DNA from 3 places in the Parabacteroides absconsus genome. Region 3 is predicted to be linked to each of the others. Evidence: riboswitches for the same ligand, from Rfam matches in the RefSeq annotation. Region 3 holds a riboswitch; each other region holds the start of a gene.
The links. A riboswitch is a leader RNA that binds a small molecule or an ion and turns the genes downstream of it on or off. The one in region 3 is predicted to bind cobalamin.
Positions count from the first base shown of each region.

Region 1: it holds a riboswitch for cobalamin, as region 3 does, so the genes downstream of both, cobJ (precorrin-3B C(17)-methyltransferase) here and NEE14_RS07875 (TonB-dependent receptor) in region 3, are expected to answer to the same signal.
Region 2: it holds a riboswitch for cobalamin, as region 3 does, so the genes downstream of both, NEE14_RS02030 (ABC transporter substrate-binding protein) here and NEE14_RS07875 (TonB-dependent receptor) in region 3, are expected to answer to the same signal.

Region 1 is NZ_CP146284.1:286,951-292,643, forward strand. Features, by position in the region: gene nagA (N-acetylglucosamine-6-phosphate deacetylase) at 1-12, shown strand, start outside; gene NEE14_RS01145 (GtrA family protein) at 633-1,166, shown strand; gene NEE14_RS01150 (SDR family NAD(P)-dependent oxidoreductase) at 1,178-1,906, shown strand; gene NEE14_RS01155 (GtrA family protein) at 1,916-2,305, opposite strand; cobalamin riboswitch at 2,366-2,573, shown strand; gene cobJ (precorrin-3B C(17)-methyltransferase) at 2,627-4,063, shown strand; gene cbiE (precorrin-6y C5,15-methyltransferase (decarboxylating) subunit CbiE) at 4,060-5,259, shown strand; gene cobM (precorrin-4 C(11)-methyltransferase) at 5,263-5,693, shown strand, end outside.
Region 2 is NZ_CP146284.1:469,304-474,996, reverse strand. Features, by position in the region: gene NEE14_RS02035 (iron ABC transporter permease) at 1-589, opposite strand, end outside; gene NEE14_RS02030 (ABC transporter substrate-binding protein) at 594-1,769, opposite strand; cobalamin riboswitch at 1,828-2,033, opposite strand; gene cobI (precorrin-2 C(20)-methyltransferase) at 2,111-2,812, shown strand; gene carB (carbamoyl-phosphate synthase (glutamine-hydrolyzing) large subunit) at 2,901-5,693, opposite strand, start outside.
Region 3 is NZ_CP146284.1:1,793,653-1,799,345, forward strand. Features, by position in the region: gene NEE14_RS07870 (sirohydrochlorin cobaltochelatase) at 1-391, opposite strand, end outside; gene NEE14_RS07875 (TonB-dependent receptor) at 391-2,574, opposite strand; cobalamin riboswitch at 2,627-2,856, opposite strand; cobalamin riboswitch at 2,985-3,186, shown strand; gene NEE14_RS07880 (sirohydrochlorin cobaltochelatase) at 3,317-4,201, shown strand; gene NEE14_RS07885 (TonB-dependent receptor) at 4,299-5,693, shown strand, end outside.

The sequences.
Region 1 (5,693 bases), 1.5 Mb from region 3:
ACATTGGCGTGAGATGTTTATTTGAAATACAATTTTAAGCAATCTTCGATGCCTGTTGAAGAATGACTTTGTAAAAAAGTGTATTCTTGTTTAAGAATGTATTGATTTTTGGATTGCATATTTATTACATATAAAAACTATGTTAAATTCATGGGAAAAAGATAGACTTTTATGTGCTGTATAACATAAAATCTCTATATTTGCACTGTGTTTTTCATGGTATTAGATTTAAGGTTAACAATGGAGATTGGTTGTCGTGAGACAACCTTTTTCTTTTTATAATGACTACTCAATAGTTATTTCTTGTGTTGTAATTTTTCCCCTTTATTTAGCTCCCTGTCAAAAGGTTTCTATATGATAAATAATGTTAATACGCATGTTTTTTATGACTATGGTTGTGCTATATAACATAAAATCCCTATATTTGCACCGTGTTTTTCATGGTATTAGATTTAAGGTTAACAATGGAAATTGGTTGTCGTGAGACAACCTTTTCTTTTATATGGAATACCGTTGTTTAGCTTTATAGAAGGAAATTCCGTGGTTACAATTAAATCTTTTCGTCATTTCTATCAGAAAATTGGGGAATAGGTTCTAATTTTACAGGATTTATTGACTTAAAAATAAATTTCATGTCTGATTGGATAAAAGGAGTAGTGAAGAAAATTTGCAAGAAAGATGGTTTCTTTACTTTTATGCGGGCTCAGTTTACATCCCAAATATCAAGTGCTACTGATTTTCTTGTTACCATAGTATTGGCCAAGCTGTTTGATATATATTATGTATTGGCTACAAGTATGGGATCTGTAGCAGGAGGAATTGTAAATTGTACGATTAATTATTATTGGACATTCAAGAGCAAAGAGTGTAAAAAGAAATATGTTCTTATCAAATATACATTGGTATGGATTGGCAGCATTTGTCTGAATACATGGGGTGTTTATTGGTTGACTGAATCCATCCAGCGCGTTCCCTGGGTACAAGAAACATTGGCTCATTTTTTTGATAATATATTTATTGTAAGCAAGGTGATTGTATCTTTATTGGTTGGTTGGTTTTGGAATTATAATTTGCATCGGACGTTTGTTTATAAGGACTGTAAAATCAGAAGACCTCTTCGAAAGAAAAAAAGCCTGATAGTAGATACTGAAATAGAAGAACTATAAAATCTATTCGCATGAAACGCATCATAATTGTTGGAGCAACATCTGGAATTGGTCGGGAGATCGCTTGTCTTTTTGCAAAAGAAGGTTGGGTTGTGGGTGTTGCAGGCCGCAGAATAAATAAGCTGATTGAACTTCAGAAGTTATATCCTGAACAAATTCATACTGAAATGATTGATGTTACCTTAGACTCAGCACCTCAAAATTTAAACCGGTTAATTGCTGCGTGTGGAGGAATGGATGTGTATTTTCATGTATCGGGAATTGGACAGCAAAATTATCATTTGGATCCAACGATCGAGTTAGCGACTCTGCAGACTAATGGAGATGGATTTGTCCGTATGATCACTGCGGCGTGGTCATATTTTCGTAACGAGGGAAAAGGGCATATAGCTGTAGTCAGTTCGATTGCTGGAACGAAAGGGTTAGGAGCTGCTCCAGCTTATTCTGCTACTAAATGCTTTCAAAATTGTTATGTGGATGCATTGGCCCAATTAGCCCATATGAATCATTTGTCAATTTATTTTACTGATATCCGTCCGGGCTTTGTTGCTACTGATTTACTGGCAGACGGAAAGAAGTATCCTTTATTGATGCGGAAAGAGAAAGTGGCAAAATTGATTATGAATGCTGTTGTCAAACGTAAGCGCCGAGTGATAATAGACTGGAAATATGTTGTTATAGTATTCTTTTGGCGTCTGATCCCTGAATTTATTTGGGAGCGACTTTCTATTCGAAATTAGATTGAACTTTTATGCTTGCCTGGAACGGAATGTTATCTTTTTATTCATAAGGAAGTTTACAAATCCATAAATGAAAAGTCCGATGAATTGAGATATGTATTCATTCCATTTTAATAATTCAACCATCCATAATAAAAAGACAAATTGGGATCCGTAAGCGCAGATAAAGGCTAATAAAAACAAAAGAGCCTGCTGGAAATAATTCCCTTTGCCAGAATGAAAAATCCAAAATTTACTCCAGAAAAAATTATTAAGCAATGCAGCTACATAGCCTGTCACATTGGATGCTATATAGTTGAAATGCAGTATATCCATCATCAGCCAAACTACTAAAGCGGTAATAAAAGCATTCAATGTGCCGATGATAATGAAACGAAATATTTGTTGAGAATTTTTCATCAATCCATAAATTTCACTGCAAATATAATCAAAAGATTAGCCTAACCCGAAAAATATCTATACATTTGTCGTTGTATTGGTGAAACAAAAGTGCTTTCAACTTTTGATTTGAAAAGGGAATCCGGTTAGAATCCGGAACAGTGCCCGCTACTGTGACATCTTGGACAAGAAAAGGACATAAGCCTCAATGCCACTGTTCCTGTAGGGAATGGGAAGGTTGTCTTTTTCAGATGAAGTCAGGAAACCTGCCAAACATTATGCGAACAACAGATGAGAATCCCGGGGTCAGGATGATTTTCTGGATGATAAAATAATAAGTCTATGATAGTAAGCAAAGGTAAGATCATTGTGGTGGGTATTGGTCCAGGTGATTTAGACGATATCACACCAGCCGTGTTGGCGGCCATTCGTGAGTCTGATATAATTATCGGATATAAATATTACTTTCAGTTTATTCAGCAAATACTTCGTCCTGACGTACTTTGTATAGACTCTGGCATGAAAAAGGAGCAAGAACGAGCCCAAGATGCTTTTCGTTATGCCTTGGAAGGACATGTTGTTTGTGTAATTAGTTCTGGGGATGCCGGAATTTATGGAATGACACCGTTAATTTATGAGATGCGGAAGCAGATGAATGCTGATATCGAAATTATTTCATTACCGGGCATCAGTGCTTTTCAGAAGGCAGCGTTTTTACTGGGGGCACCGATTGGACATGACTTTTGTGTGATATCATTGTCTGATTTAATGACTCCTTGGGAAATAATTGAAAAACGAATTCGGGCAGCCGCCATGGCCGATTTTGTGACGGCGGTTTATAATCCGAAAAGTCAAGGTCGTTACTGGCAGCTGTATCGTCTTAAGGAAATCTTTTTGCAAGAACGTAATGGTATGACACCAGTGGGCTATGTCCGTCAGGCTGGAAGACCAGAACAGAGTGTGCATACCTGTACTTTAGCAGAATTAGATCCTGAACAGATCGATATGTTTACAGTATTGCTGATAGGAAATTCTCAAAGCTTTTTTGATAATAATGAGGGTGTATCAAACCGAGCTATCATTACTCCGCGGGGATATTTCGGAGAGGAGAAAAATAAAGAGGAGAAATATGGCATCGGTCAGGATATCATGATCAGAAGCTTTCGGACAATAGAAAAAGAATTAAAACATCCGGAAATAGCATTAGGGAAAAAATGGGCTTTGCTGCATGCCATTCATACAACAGCCGATTTTGAAATGGAAGATATTCTTTATACAGATCCTGATGCTGTGGAAAATTTGTTTCATAAGTTTCAGAATGGAGAAATAAAAACGATAGTAACAGATGTGACGATGGCGGCTTCTGGCATCCGCAAAGGAGCTCTTCATCGGTTAGGTGTAGATGTAAGATGCTATCTGGGAGATGAAAGGACCGTTCAGTTGGCCAAAGAAAAAGGTATTACACGTACACAAGCCGGAATACGTCTGGCTGCAGAAGAATGTCCTGGCGCATTGTTCGTTTTTGGTAATGCACCAACGGCTTTAATGGAATTGTGCGATCTGATTCGGAAGCAGAAAGCGCATCCGGCTGGCGTGATTGCCGCTCCTGTCGGATTTGTACATGTGAAAGAGTCAAAGTATATGATAAAGCCTTTTGTTTCAATACCTAAAATAATAGTAGAAGGACGAAAAGGCGGTAGTAACTTGGCTGCAACTTTAGTTAATGCGATCCTTTGTTTTGATGATGCGGAACAATTAAAACCGGGTAGAGACGTATGAGCCATTTTTATGTCATAGGGATGAACGACAGTCCGAATCCGGATTTCTCTCCTGAAATATTGCGGATCATCCAGTCTCATCGGGTTTTTTCAGGAGGTGTCCGGCATCACGAAATTGTTCGTTCTTTATTACCTCAACAAGCGATCTGGATTGATATAAAAAGTCCGATAGATGAAGTGTTTTCCCAATATGAACAGGTTAAAGAAAGTATTGTGGTATTTGCGTCTGGAGATCCGTTGTTCTTCGGTTTTGCCAATACTATCAAACGCAAACTGCCTCATGCGGGAATATTTCTTTATCCGGCATTTAATTCGTTGCAAATGTTGGCGCATGCACTGTTAATCCCATACCACGATTTGCGTATTGTGTCATTGACTGGACGTCCTTGGCATGAATTTGACCATGCATTGATAGAACGTTCCACCAAGATCGGGATTCTGACAGACCATGTCCATACGCCGGCACAAATAGCCAGACGCATGCTGGAATATGGCTATTCTATGTATGTGATGTATGTAGGAATTAATTTGGGAAATCCTGAAAAACAGAGTATTCGGAAGTTCTCGCTTCAACAGGCGGCTGCTGAGTCTTTTCAAACACCGAATTGTGTAATTCTGGAGCAAAATGGAAAGAATATGTATCGTCCGTTTGGCATACCGGATACATGTTTCGAGTATTTGAACGGAAGGTCCCGGATGATTACTAAAATGCCTGTTCGTCTGCTCTCTTTAAGTCTGTTGGATTTGCATGAAAAGAAGAATTTTTGGGATATAGGTTTTTGTACGGGCTCTGTCTCTATAGAAGCTAAATTGCAATTTCCTCACTTGCATATTACTGCTTTTGAAGTCAGACAAGAAGGCAGAGAACTGATGGAGATCAATTCACATCGGATGGGAATACCTGGCATAGAAGCAATTATTGCAGATTTTATGACCTATGATGTGTCTGATTTAGCTTCTCCCGATGCTGTTTTTATTGGTGGTCACGGGGGAAAACTTCCAGAAATGCTTCAAAAGATTTCTTCTTGTCTCGCTGAAACAGGAACGGTCGTATTTAATTCTGTATCGGAAGATAGTCTGTCCTTGTTTAAAGCGTCATTGCCTGCAGCAGGTCTTGTATGCAAGGAAGAAATCCGGATCGCAGTAGATGAGTTTAATCCTATAACGATATGTAAAGCCGAACGAAGTAAAAATTGATACATGATGATAAAGAGAATAACAATTATAGTAGTTTCAGAAAAGGGCAGAGATTTGGCAGAAAAGATATCTTTTCATTATGAAGATGTAACAATATCTCGTTTGCCAGATTTGAAAAAGGCCTTTTATGATTCGGATGCGATAGTATTTATCGGAGCTCTTGGCATTTGTGTCAGAAGTATAGCTCCTTTGATTCAGGATAAACATACGGATCCTGCCATAGTATGTATTGATAGCACGGGAAAACAAGTTATCTCCGTTTTATCTGGTCATGTGGGTGGCGCCAATGAACTGACAGTCGCTCTTGCCCGTCTGTTGTCTGCTGAACCGGTAATTACAACGCAGAGTGACAATACCGGACTATGGGCATTGGATATTTTACCTGAAAGATATGGTTGGTCGCCGGTCTTGCTACATAAAGGCGAGAGTTCGCC
Region 2 (5,693 bases), 1.3 Mb from region 3:
GCGAGAAACTACCTAATCCCCAGATTACATACGCCCGGATATCTTCTTCCACACTGAAGAATTTCAAGACACCTATCACCGCATTCGATACATAACCGATCATGACACCAATAATCAGCAGGGTGACGTTTCCCTTTACTTTCTGCGAGACATAAACAATCAGCGCCATGACCGACAAGGAACCAATAATAGCGGCAACCGACAAAGCAATCTCTCCCATTACGCCCAATCGGCTCAACGCCACGCCGCCCAAGCTTCCGCTCAACAGAATGACAAAAGCAACGCCCATGCTGGCACCGGAACTGATTCCCAACACCGAAGGTCCTGCCAACGGATTACGGAACACGGTTTGCATCTGCAATCCACTGACAGCCAAACCCGCGCCCGCAGCCAGCGCAGTCAAAGCCTGTGGTAAACGGGATTTCCAGACAATGTTCTGCCAAGAGACAGGTTCGTTTCCTGTACCTGTCAGAATATTCCAGATAGATTGTGCAGGAATAGCAACCGAGCCCAACAATAAATTCAGCAGCAGCAGCACAAGGATCAGCAACAGGATCAACAACATCCGGTAAGTATGAGTATAGCGCATGCCCTTATTCCTTTAATAGTTTATAAAAGACAGGCTTGTGATCCGGCAATAACTCCGGATGAAAGATATGCAGCAGATCCGCCAAGATGACTTCCGGAGCCGTCGGCATTTCCTCATAAAAAGGAGTTGTCTTCATGTTACAGTAAATGATTCCATGTTCACGGAATGCCTTGAAATCGGCATAACGTGCATCCTGTTCCTTTAATGCCTCATACGAAAATTCTCCCGGATAACTATTGACAATACGCCAGTAATCAGCATTGTCTGCCTGATTATAGACCGTCTCGAAATCGAGGGTCACACCGCCCGAACGCTCATCATCTTTCAGGAAATAATCAGCGCCGGCATCTTTAAACAGCTGGGCCAGGAAACTCTTTCCACCAACCGCATACCAGTTTCCACCTCTCAATTCACCACTGAAAACAACCGGACGGCGTTTCACCTTGCCATCTGCAGTCAAAGCTTTCAACTCATTATAGCGCTGTTCGATAGTCTGGAAACAGGCATTGGCTTCCTTTTCCATTCCGCACAACAAACCGACGAACTTAATCCATTCGGCCTGTCCCAGCGGAGTCATTTCCTTATATCCCAAATGAGGAACCAGCGGAATTCCTACATCCTTCAGGGCTTCATAGCCGCCACGTTTAAACGGAGATATCAGAATCAGGTCCGGATTCATGCTCATAACGGCTTCGTTATTGAAATTCCCTTCAATGCCGATCTTTACCGTTTTTCCACTTTTCAGCTGCTGATTCATCGTTTCATTAAACAAGTGGCGCGTACTGGTAATTCCTGTCACCCGTTCGGTTTCTCCCAACTTGATAAAATTAGAAAGCTGTAAGGAAGTCATGCAAATCACACTTCTCACCGGTATTTCCAACTTTTCATATCCTTCCGGAATTGATGTTGACTGATCGCCCCGACGCACCAAAGCATAATGATATTCACCCGCACTTTCTGATTGCGGATCATGAATATCCACTAAGGCAGCCTTTCCTTCATAACGGATTTCAAACCCTTCAGCATATTCCGGTACAATTTTCTCAGTAAAAACCGCTTCCGTTGCTACATCTGCATCCGATCCGTTAGCCTGTTCGTTCGTCGGACGAGAAGTACAACCCGCCATTACGGCAAGAAGCAACACAGCTTCTGCTATTCGCTTTAGATTCATAACTGTCATTTTATCTACCAATTCTGCTCTCTCTTTCCATAACCACGCAGAAAGTAAAGCCATCTAAGTTATATCTTGTAACCAGGCAGGTCTTCTGACTTTGTCTTGTTCGAAGTTCCTTCCCGAATAGTTATCTATCCAGTGGAACAGAGGTTACTCCGAATCCTGTAAAGACTTACAGCAGCGTGGACTGTCCGGGACTTTCACCCGGTTCCCTTTTCATCCGTTCCTTGCTTCACGAAGGAAACAGACACCTGTTACTTGGCACAAAAGTAATAAAAAACTCGACCGATACTTGCGAATAAAGCGTAAAATAAAGATTTTTGCATTTCTATTCAACATTAGTAAATATGAACAGAACAATTACATTTGTTTCTTTGGGTCCGGGTGAACCCGAATTAATCACCGTAAAAGGATTGAAAACCTTACAACAGGCAGATCAAATCTTCTGTCCGGCAACTCTGACACCTTCGGGAAAGCAAGTGTCAAGAGCGGCCAATATCCTGAAAGCTTTAGAAATAGAAGAACACAAGATTCGCCCGTTTGTATTGCCCATGAGCAAAGACAGGCAAAAAGCTATCGAAGCCTATGACCAGCTTCTGGTTGACGCTGCCGGCTCACTTCGTGAAGGGAAAAAGGTGGTTATCGTAGCGGAAGGCGACGCCGGATTCTATACTTCTATCCAATACATATATCATCAACTGGAGAAAGAACATATTGAAGTAAGACGTGTACCGGGAATTCCGGCTTTTATTGCCGCCGGAGCAACTGGAGGATTACACATTGTCAAGCAGGAAGAACGCCTGATGGTAATTCCGGGAACCGCAACAGCCGACGAACTGGCTCAATTCATCCGACAAGGATACAACTTAGTAATCATGAAACTGTCGGCTTGCATCGAGGCTGTCCATGAATGTATCCGCCGGCATCCGGAAACACATTTCCACTACTTCGAAAACGTAGGAACCGAGAAAGAGAAATATATTTCCGATCCTGAAATAATAGCACAGACAAACTTCCCCTATTTCTCGTTATTGATCATTCAGGCATGACAATAAACAAATAGAGCCGCTGAAAGCCAGGCGAACCTGATGCTTTCAGCGGCTTATCTTTCAAATCCAGTCTATACAACTTGATTTATCAATATTCTTGCCAGCTCTTGATCTGAATATCATCCAGACTCAATGTACAGAATGCATTAATAAATGCACTCGCCAAACGAGCATTCGTAATCAACGGAATATTCAAATCGATGGCCGCACGACGAATCTTATATCCATTGTCCAACTCACCGGCAGAAAGATCTCTTGGTATATTCACTACCATATCAATCTTCTTCTCATGCAACAATCTCAAAGCCTGAGGTTCTTTTCCGGTTTCACTTGGCCAATATACCAATGTACTTGGAATGCCATTTTCAGTAAAGAAGCGGTGTGTACCACCCGTTGCATACAAATTATAACCTTTCTGAGCCAACAGACGTGCAGCATCCAGCATAGCTACTTTCTGTTTAGCAGTACCGGTTGATAACAGAATGTTCTTTTCCGGAATACGTTGTCCGACAGAAAGCATACTCTTCAGAATTGCTTCCGAAACATCATCACCGATACAACCAACTTCACCCGTAGAAGCCATATCTACACCCAAGACAGGATCTGCCTTCTGCAAACGGTTGAATGAGAACTGAGAGGCCTTAATACCTACATAGTCCAAATCAAACTCGTTCTTGTTCGGCTTTTCCACCGGCAGACCTAACATAACCCGAGTAGCCAGTTCGATGAAGTTAATCTTCAATACCTTGCTGACAAACGGGAAACTACGAGAAGCACGCAGGTTACATTCAATTACCTTGATTTCATTTCCTTTCGCCAGGTATTGAATATTGAACGGTCCTGAGATATTTAATTCTTTAGCAATCTGCTTACTGATCTTCTTAATACGACGAACTGTTTCCACATACAGTTTCTGCGCCGGGAACTGAATGGTAGCATCACCGGAATGGACACCAGCAAATTCGATATGCTCACTGATGGCATACATGATGATTTCTCCGTTTTGTGCAACAGCATCCATTTCCACTTCCTTGCACTGCTCAATGAACTGGCTGACTACAACCGGATGCTTCTTCGAAACATTAGCGGCCAGTTCCAGGAAGCGAACCAATTCATCCTGGTTGGAACATACATTCATGGCAGCACCACTCAGCACATAACTCGGACGAACCAGAACCGGGAAACCTACTTCTTCTACGAACTGGTTAATATCATCCATGGATGAAAGTTCTTTCCAGCGAGGCTGATCAACACCGATGCGGTCAAGCATAGCTGAGAACTTCTCACGGTCTTCTGCATTATCAATGCTTTGAGCTGAAGTTCCTAAAATATGAACATGCTGTGCATCCAGACGCATTGCCAGGTTATTCGGAATCTGTCCACCCGTTGATACAATCACACCGTGCGGATTCTCCAGTTCCAGGATATCCATTACACGTTCGAATGTCAGTTCATCAAAATACAGGCGGTCGCACATATCATAATCCGTAGAAACCGTTTCCGGATTATAATTGATCATTACCGAACGCCAGCCTTCTTTACGAATCGTATTCAAAGCCTGAACGCCGCACCAGTCAAATTCAACCGAACTACCGATTCGATAAGCACCCGAACCCAATACAACAATCGAACGACCGTCGCCTAAATAATGAACATCATTCTCTGTACCATTATAAGTCAGATACAGATAATTGGTCTGAGCAGGATATTCAGCTGCCAATGTATCAATCTGTTTAACAACCGGAACAATACCACGATATTTACGATCCTGACGGACTTGTAAAGTTGCTTTGTCGGTATCTTCCATTTTCTCCTTCAACAAAGCACGGGCGATCTGGAAATCAGAAAAGCCCTGCATCTTGGCCTTGCGCAGTAAATCGTCTGAAACTTCCTGTATCTTACTGAATGCTTCCAGTTCATTGGCAGTCTGGATGATTCGATATAATTTCTGCAAGAACCATTTATCAATCTTAGTCAGATCATGGATCTGATCGATCGTATAACCGGCACGGAAAGCCTTACTGATAACGAAGATACGACGATCGGTCGGCTCTCTCAAGGCCTTATCAATATCTGGAATAACCAGTTCCTTATTTTCTACAAAGCCGTGCATGCCCTGACCAATCATACGGAGACCTTTCTGGATAGCTTCCTCAAAGGTTCGTCCGATAGCCATGACTTCACCAACCGACTTCATGCTTGAGCCTAATTCTCGTGCTACACCATGGAATTTACCCAAGTCCCAACGCGGAATCTTACATACTACATAGTCAAGTGCCGGTTCAAAGAAAGCGCTGGTTGTCTTCGTTACTGAGTTTTTCAAGTCGAACAAACCGTATCCCAAGCCTAACTTAGCAGCCACGAAAGCCAACGGATAACCGGTTGCCTTTGAAGCCAGAGCAGATGAACGGCTCAATCGGGCATTTACTTCAATAACCCGGTAATCTTCACTATCCGGATCGTAAGCATATTGTACATTACATTCACCTACAATACCTATATGACGAATAATGCGGATGGCCAGTTCACGCAGTTTATGATAATCCGTATTGGATAATGTCTGAGAAGGAGCAATCACGATACTTTCTCCGGTATGGATTCCCAGCGGGTCGAAGTTCTCCATGTTACAAACCGTGATACAGTTATCATAACGGTCACGTACTACTTCATATTCTACTTCTTTCCAACCTTTCAGACTCTTTTCCACCAACACCTGAGGTGAGAATGAAAAGGCTTTTTCAGCCAGCACATTCAGTTCTTCTTCATTATCACAGAAACCCGAACCAAGTCCTCCTAAAGCATATGCAGCACGGATAATAACCGGATATCCTAATTCGGCTGCTGCCCGACGTGCGTCTTCAATATTTTCAACGGCTTCACT
Region 3 (5,693 bases):
TCTCCACGCCTTCTATCACAATTGATGGCTGCACCACCACATGCGTATAGCCTTCTTTCTTCAGGGTGATCAAAGCATCCGTCGTATGCTCGATCCAGATGCCTTGGCGGCGTACACGGTTGACAATACTGCGGGCACTGTAAGCCTGTCGGACTTCGACTTGCGGAAATGCCTGACGTACCTGATCATTCATCCGTTCGAGGGCTTCGCGGGTTTCCGGATAAGCGCTCCCGAAATGGACCATCAGAATAGCCAGCTTATCGCCTTTCTGCATCGTCTCACGGATATCCGAAGCGACGAACTCACGCCCGACCTTGGCCTGGAGCGGATGCTCCCAACCAAGGCAAGCCAACAGAACCATGACTATTTTCAGAAAATCCCGTCGGTACATCACTTATTGAATTTCACCAGCAAACTGACGTAATAGGTACGTCCCGGCGTCAAAGTCGCATAGTTGGAATTATAAGGCCGGTCATCCACATAATTAAATAAGTTCTCCACGCCTACGCCCGGTTCAAGAATAAAATCCTTCAACACAAACCGATGCGTCGTATTCAGGTTCCAGAGAGAGAATTTCGGCGCATATCCATAACTCTGAGAGAAGCGTTCTCCCTGGATACGCCCGTTGAAATTCACATTCAAGGTATATTTATTCCAGGTATGATTCCATAGAGCAGCCACCACGCCACTATGTTTTACACTCTTGTCAACCGGCCTGTCGTTGGTGTTATCTTTCGCATCTACAAACGTATAGCCACCGTTCATCGAGAATCCGGCACCGATATAAGCATCAAAACGGACATTGAAGCCTTTGATCGTCGCATTCTGGATGTTGTCACGGATCTGGACACTGGCAAAATCTGTTCCGTTTTCCTGATTATAGCGGTTGGTTTCTTCTTGACTGAATTCACGGTAATTGATCATATCGCGGATGTGGTTGTAAAATCCGGAAGCTGATATCGAGAAGTTACGGTTTGTATATTCCGCACTCAGCGTCAGGTTATCACTCTTTTCCGGTTTCAGATTCACATTACCGATGGTCAGCCGCGAAGTCCGCTTGGATTCAGAGAAAGTGTACAGTTCAGCCAAACTGGGCGAACGGAAACCCGAGGCATACGAACCCCGAAAATTAAAGCCGCCTACTTTATAAAGCAAAGCCACATTGGGAGTTGCATAACTGTGGAAATTCTGATGATAAATATACCTCAGTCCGACAACTCCTTGAAAATGCTTGCTGAAGTTCACTTCATCCTGGGCATAAAAGGCCATTGTTGATACTCCTTTTCCGGCAATATTATCCGTCTGGCTGCTCAGCAGCTCACGAATAAACTCGAAACCGCCAGAAAGCTTGTTGTACTGGCCCAACTGAAAGATTCCCTTCACATTCAGGTTATGATGATGAATACGTTTGGTCATCTCGTTGGTTCCCTGATTATCTCCGGTGAAAAAATCTTTATAAGTACTATGGTTATCGGAAAAATAATCCGCATTCAGATACGATTTCTTATTGATCATATACTGTGCACCCGCTCCATAGGTAAATGTTTCGTGCCGTATGTCATAATTGGTGGTATTGTCGCCCATCGGCATAGGACGATCCGTTTTATGCGTATAAATATTTCCTCTCAGATAGAATGAAAGACGGTCGGTCGGATCGAAGGTAAAACGCTGGCTGATCGTATTCGAATGAAAAGCCGTCGAAGCCTGCTTGTTTGTTTCCACTAAATTGCCATCTTTTCCCTCCGTATACGGATTCAGCTGCCAGCCATCCGACTGCTGACGCTGATAAGAAGTAAACGAACCGAATTTTCCGGTCTGGAAATCCGCATTTACCGACTGAGTAAACTGGTTCTTGCTGCCATAACGCGTATTACTGGTTATGTTGGCCTTATTCTGGGCATCATCGGTGATGATATTAATAACACCGGCAATTGCATCACTTCCATACAACGCTGAAGCCGCACCGCTCAAGACTTCAATACGTTTGACATTTGCCATATCGATACGCGCATAAGTATCATCGCCGGCCAGGCGTTTTCCGTTCTCCAAGACCAGGATGTAACGCTCGGTCAAACCGTTCATGCTCATGGTTGTTCCCATACCGTTGGTCATGAACGAAATACTTGGGTTGAGTTTTGTCATAGCTTCCTGCACATTCGTTACGTTGGCAGTCCGCAGGTCCTTGGCCGAATACACCTGTACCGGTATGGGCGAGTTATCCATTCTCCGGTGAGTACCGGTACCGGTAACTACCACCGGATTAATGTTCACATACTTTTCGATCAGGCGAATCTCAATGTTCTGGTCCGTATGTGTTACATTATACGACTCCGGTTCATATGCCAGATGCGAAATACGAATCCGGTCAGCATTATCAGGCAGGCTCAACTGGAAATACCCTTCATTATTCGTTGTACATCCTGTCAAGCTTTCTGAAACCCGGATATTGGCACCCGATACCGGGCGCCCCGTTTCTGCATCAATTACTCGGCCTGTTATCACACGGTCTTGTGCGAAAACACTTTGTGCGCAACCTGCAATCAGCAAGGTTGCCAACATCTTTTTTGTTTCCATGAATAAAAATGTTTGTGTACTAATACTCTTTACCTCCCGAAAGAGCGTTCATTCTCACTAAAACATATTGGCAGGTTTCCTGACTTGTTCCTAAGGAAAGAACCTTCCCGTCAGCCTGACCATGACGATCCGGCAACAGTGGCAAAGCGGTGATTTCCTATAGCTGCTGCTCAATGGAGCAGGGAATTTACAGTAGCGGGAACTGTTCCGGATTCACACCGGATTCCCTTTTATATTATCTCTGGGATCGAGAATAATATCACCAATACGGCGGCGAAGGTACATCTTTAATTTGAAATAAACTATCATTTTGTAACTTTAAAAAAGAAGAAGTATTTTCCTATATACAACAACTGCTTGCAGAAAGAGATAATTTTTTCAGAAAACAGATAGTATTTCCAAAATTAAATTTATCTTTGCAGCGTTGAGGTGAGATTCACAACCTTTCGGTGTGGACTTGAAAAGGGAATCCGGTGTGAATCCGGAGCAGTACCCGCTACTGTAACACCTGCAAATGAGAAGAATACACACTCCGTGCCACTATCTTTCAAGATGGGAAGGCTTTTCTTCTTAAGGTGAAGTCAGGAAACCTGCCTGAACAAATTCGATTAATATGGAATGTTTATTCCGGGAATTGAATAAACTTATAACGAATGTTGAGATATATTTTACATTTAAAACACCCTTGGATATGATGAATCTTAAAAGACTATTCATCGTGTGCGTAACTGCGGCCTCCGGAATGCTGCATCAGGCTTATGCCCATACGGAAGGCAACTACGTCCCATCGAACCTGTTTGAAACCATGCAGGCAGGCGATAAGGCAGCCTTGCTGCTCGTTCATTTCGGGACTACGCACGACGATACCCGGGCATTGACCATCGATGCCATCAATCAGAAAGCACAAGAAGCTTTCCCTGACCTTGAGTTCCGCGAAGCGTACACTTCACGTATTGTCATGAACCGCCTGGCAAAACGAGGGGTTTACAAGAAGAATCCGGTAGAAGCATTAGCCCAACTGAAGGCTGACGGATTTACTCACATCCTGATTCAGTCGACCAACATCATCGACGGAATCGAAATGGAATCACTCCGCAAAGACATCGACGTCATGAAAGACCTGTTTAAGGAAATCCGCTTGGGTACACCTCTGCTGTACACTCCAGAAGATTACCGGCAAGTCATCTCCATCCTGTCACAAAAAGGAAAGGATAAAACCATGACCGTACTTGTCGGTCACGGAACTTATACACCGGCAACAGCACAGTATGCAATGCTTGATTATATGCTGGAAGCCGAAGGACACCCGGATTTCGTTGTCGCCACCGTTGAAGGCTATCCGACTTTGGATGATGCCGTCAGAAAAATCAAAGAACAAAAGAAAATCAAGCAGATCCAGCTCTTACCATTCATGTTCGTGGCCGGCGATCATGCCAAGAACGACATAGCCGGTGACATCCGGCAAGACCTGGAATCAGCTGGATATCAGGTAAGCGTCTTGATGGAAGGATTAGGACAAAACCCTGAAATCCAAGATATCTTCATTGACCATGCCCGGTTCATGACCCAACACATACTTATCGACATCTCCGATAAAAAGAAGGCATACGCTGCCGACAAAGAATAACAAATCATCCAACAATTTTTATACACTTTTTCTGCCCGGAAGAGACTCATTTTCTTCCGGGTAAGGAGAAGTATGTCTTATTCAAAAAACATTTTATATGAAAAAAACATGGATTATCTTACCTCTCGTAAGCTTGACATGTGGCATTCATGCCCAGGAGAAAAAAACGGTTTCACCTGCAGCCGACACAACTTATAATTTGCAGGAAGTAGTCATTCAGACAGCCAGAAAAGCACGACCTCAGATTACCAAGCTCGATGTTCCCATGAAATATCTGCCGCTTTCTGTCAATGGAATCGAGTCGAAGAGTTTGGAAATCCGAGGAATCAGAAACATCCAGGACGCTGTCCGCTTCATGCCGGGAATCCGGATACAGACTTCCTACGGAGCTTTCCAACAAATCTCTGTACGTGGTTTCGATCATGCCGTACTGATGATCGACGGAGTACGAGACGAACGCTCTGCCATCAACAATTCATATCCTGTTCCGGATCTTTCGGCCGTCGAATCCATTGAATTACTGAAAGGACCGGCCTCTGTCTTATATGGCCATTCGGCTGTTGGCGGTATCTTGAATATCGTCCGTAAAGCACCGACTGAACGGCAGACACTCAATGCTCGGGTTGCCTACGGCAGCTTCGAGAACAAGGAAGCGACTTTAGGTGTAGGTGGCAAGTTATTAGGGCCTGTCAATTACTATGCCAATGTCAATTATGCCGACCAGACAGGATGGCGCAACAATGGGAACAGGCGCTTCTCCGGTTATCTTGCCCTGAATGCCCAATTAACGTCTAACGATTTTATCGATATCCGTACGGGTTTCAATCGGGATTACTATGGAACGGAAATTGGTTTGCCCGACATCATGACGCAAGACATTTACAACACATCCGACAACCAGCTCTATCTGCATAAAAACGATATGTTGCCCGGACTGGACAAGACAGCCCGTTACAACAACGAATCGGATTTCATGAGAAACTACAGCTGGAATATCTCCGGACAATATACACATCAATTTTCCGAAAGCATGAAGCTGGTAGACCGTCTGTCTTTTACCAGTGACGACATCAATTATTTCGGTACAGAAGAACTCGATTATCTGGAAAGTGACGAGCCGATCTATAACCATTATTACTGGAAAAGTCCGACCGAAAAGAAATATATCTGCCTCGACACCGTATATCTCTCCTTCCCGCTGCGCTTTTCCCACATAGCCAAGACCGTCAGTAACTCCTTGGAATTAAACGGACATTTCTATACAGGCGAAGTCAAACACAATTACATGGGCGGGTATTCGTTCGTTGCCCTCAACCGGACAAGTTATTCGGGCTATAATTTAGGAGAAGATGTGCAAGGTCCCGGACTGTATTCGCATGTTTCGGTGTACGACCCGCACAGCATGGGATATATGGTCAGCCGCTTTTCGGAAGCTACGGTTACACATCATTATGCCAACAGCATCTATCTGCAGGACATGATCGAACTGAAT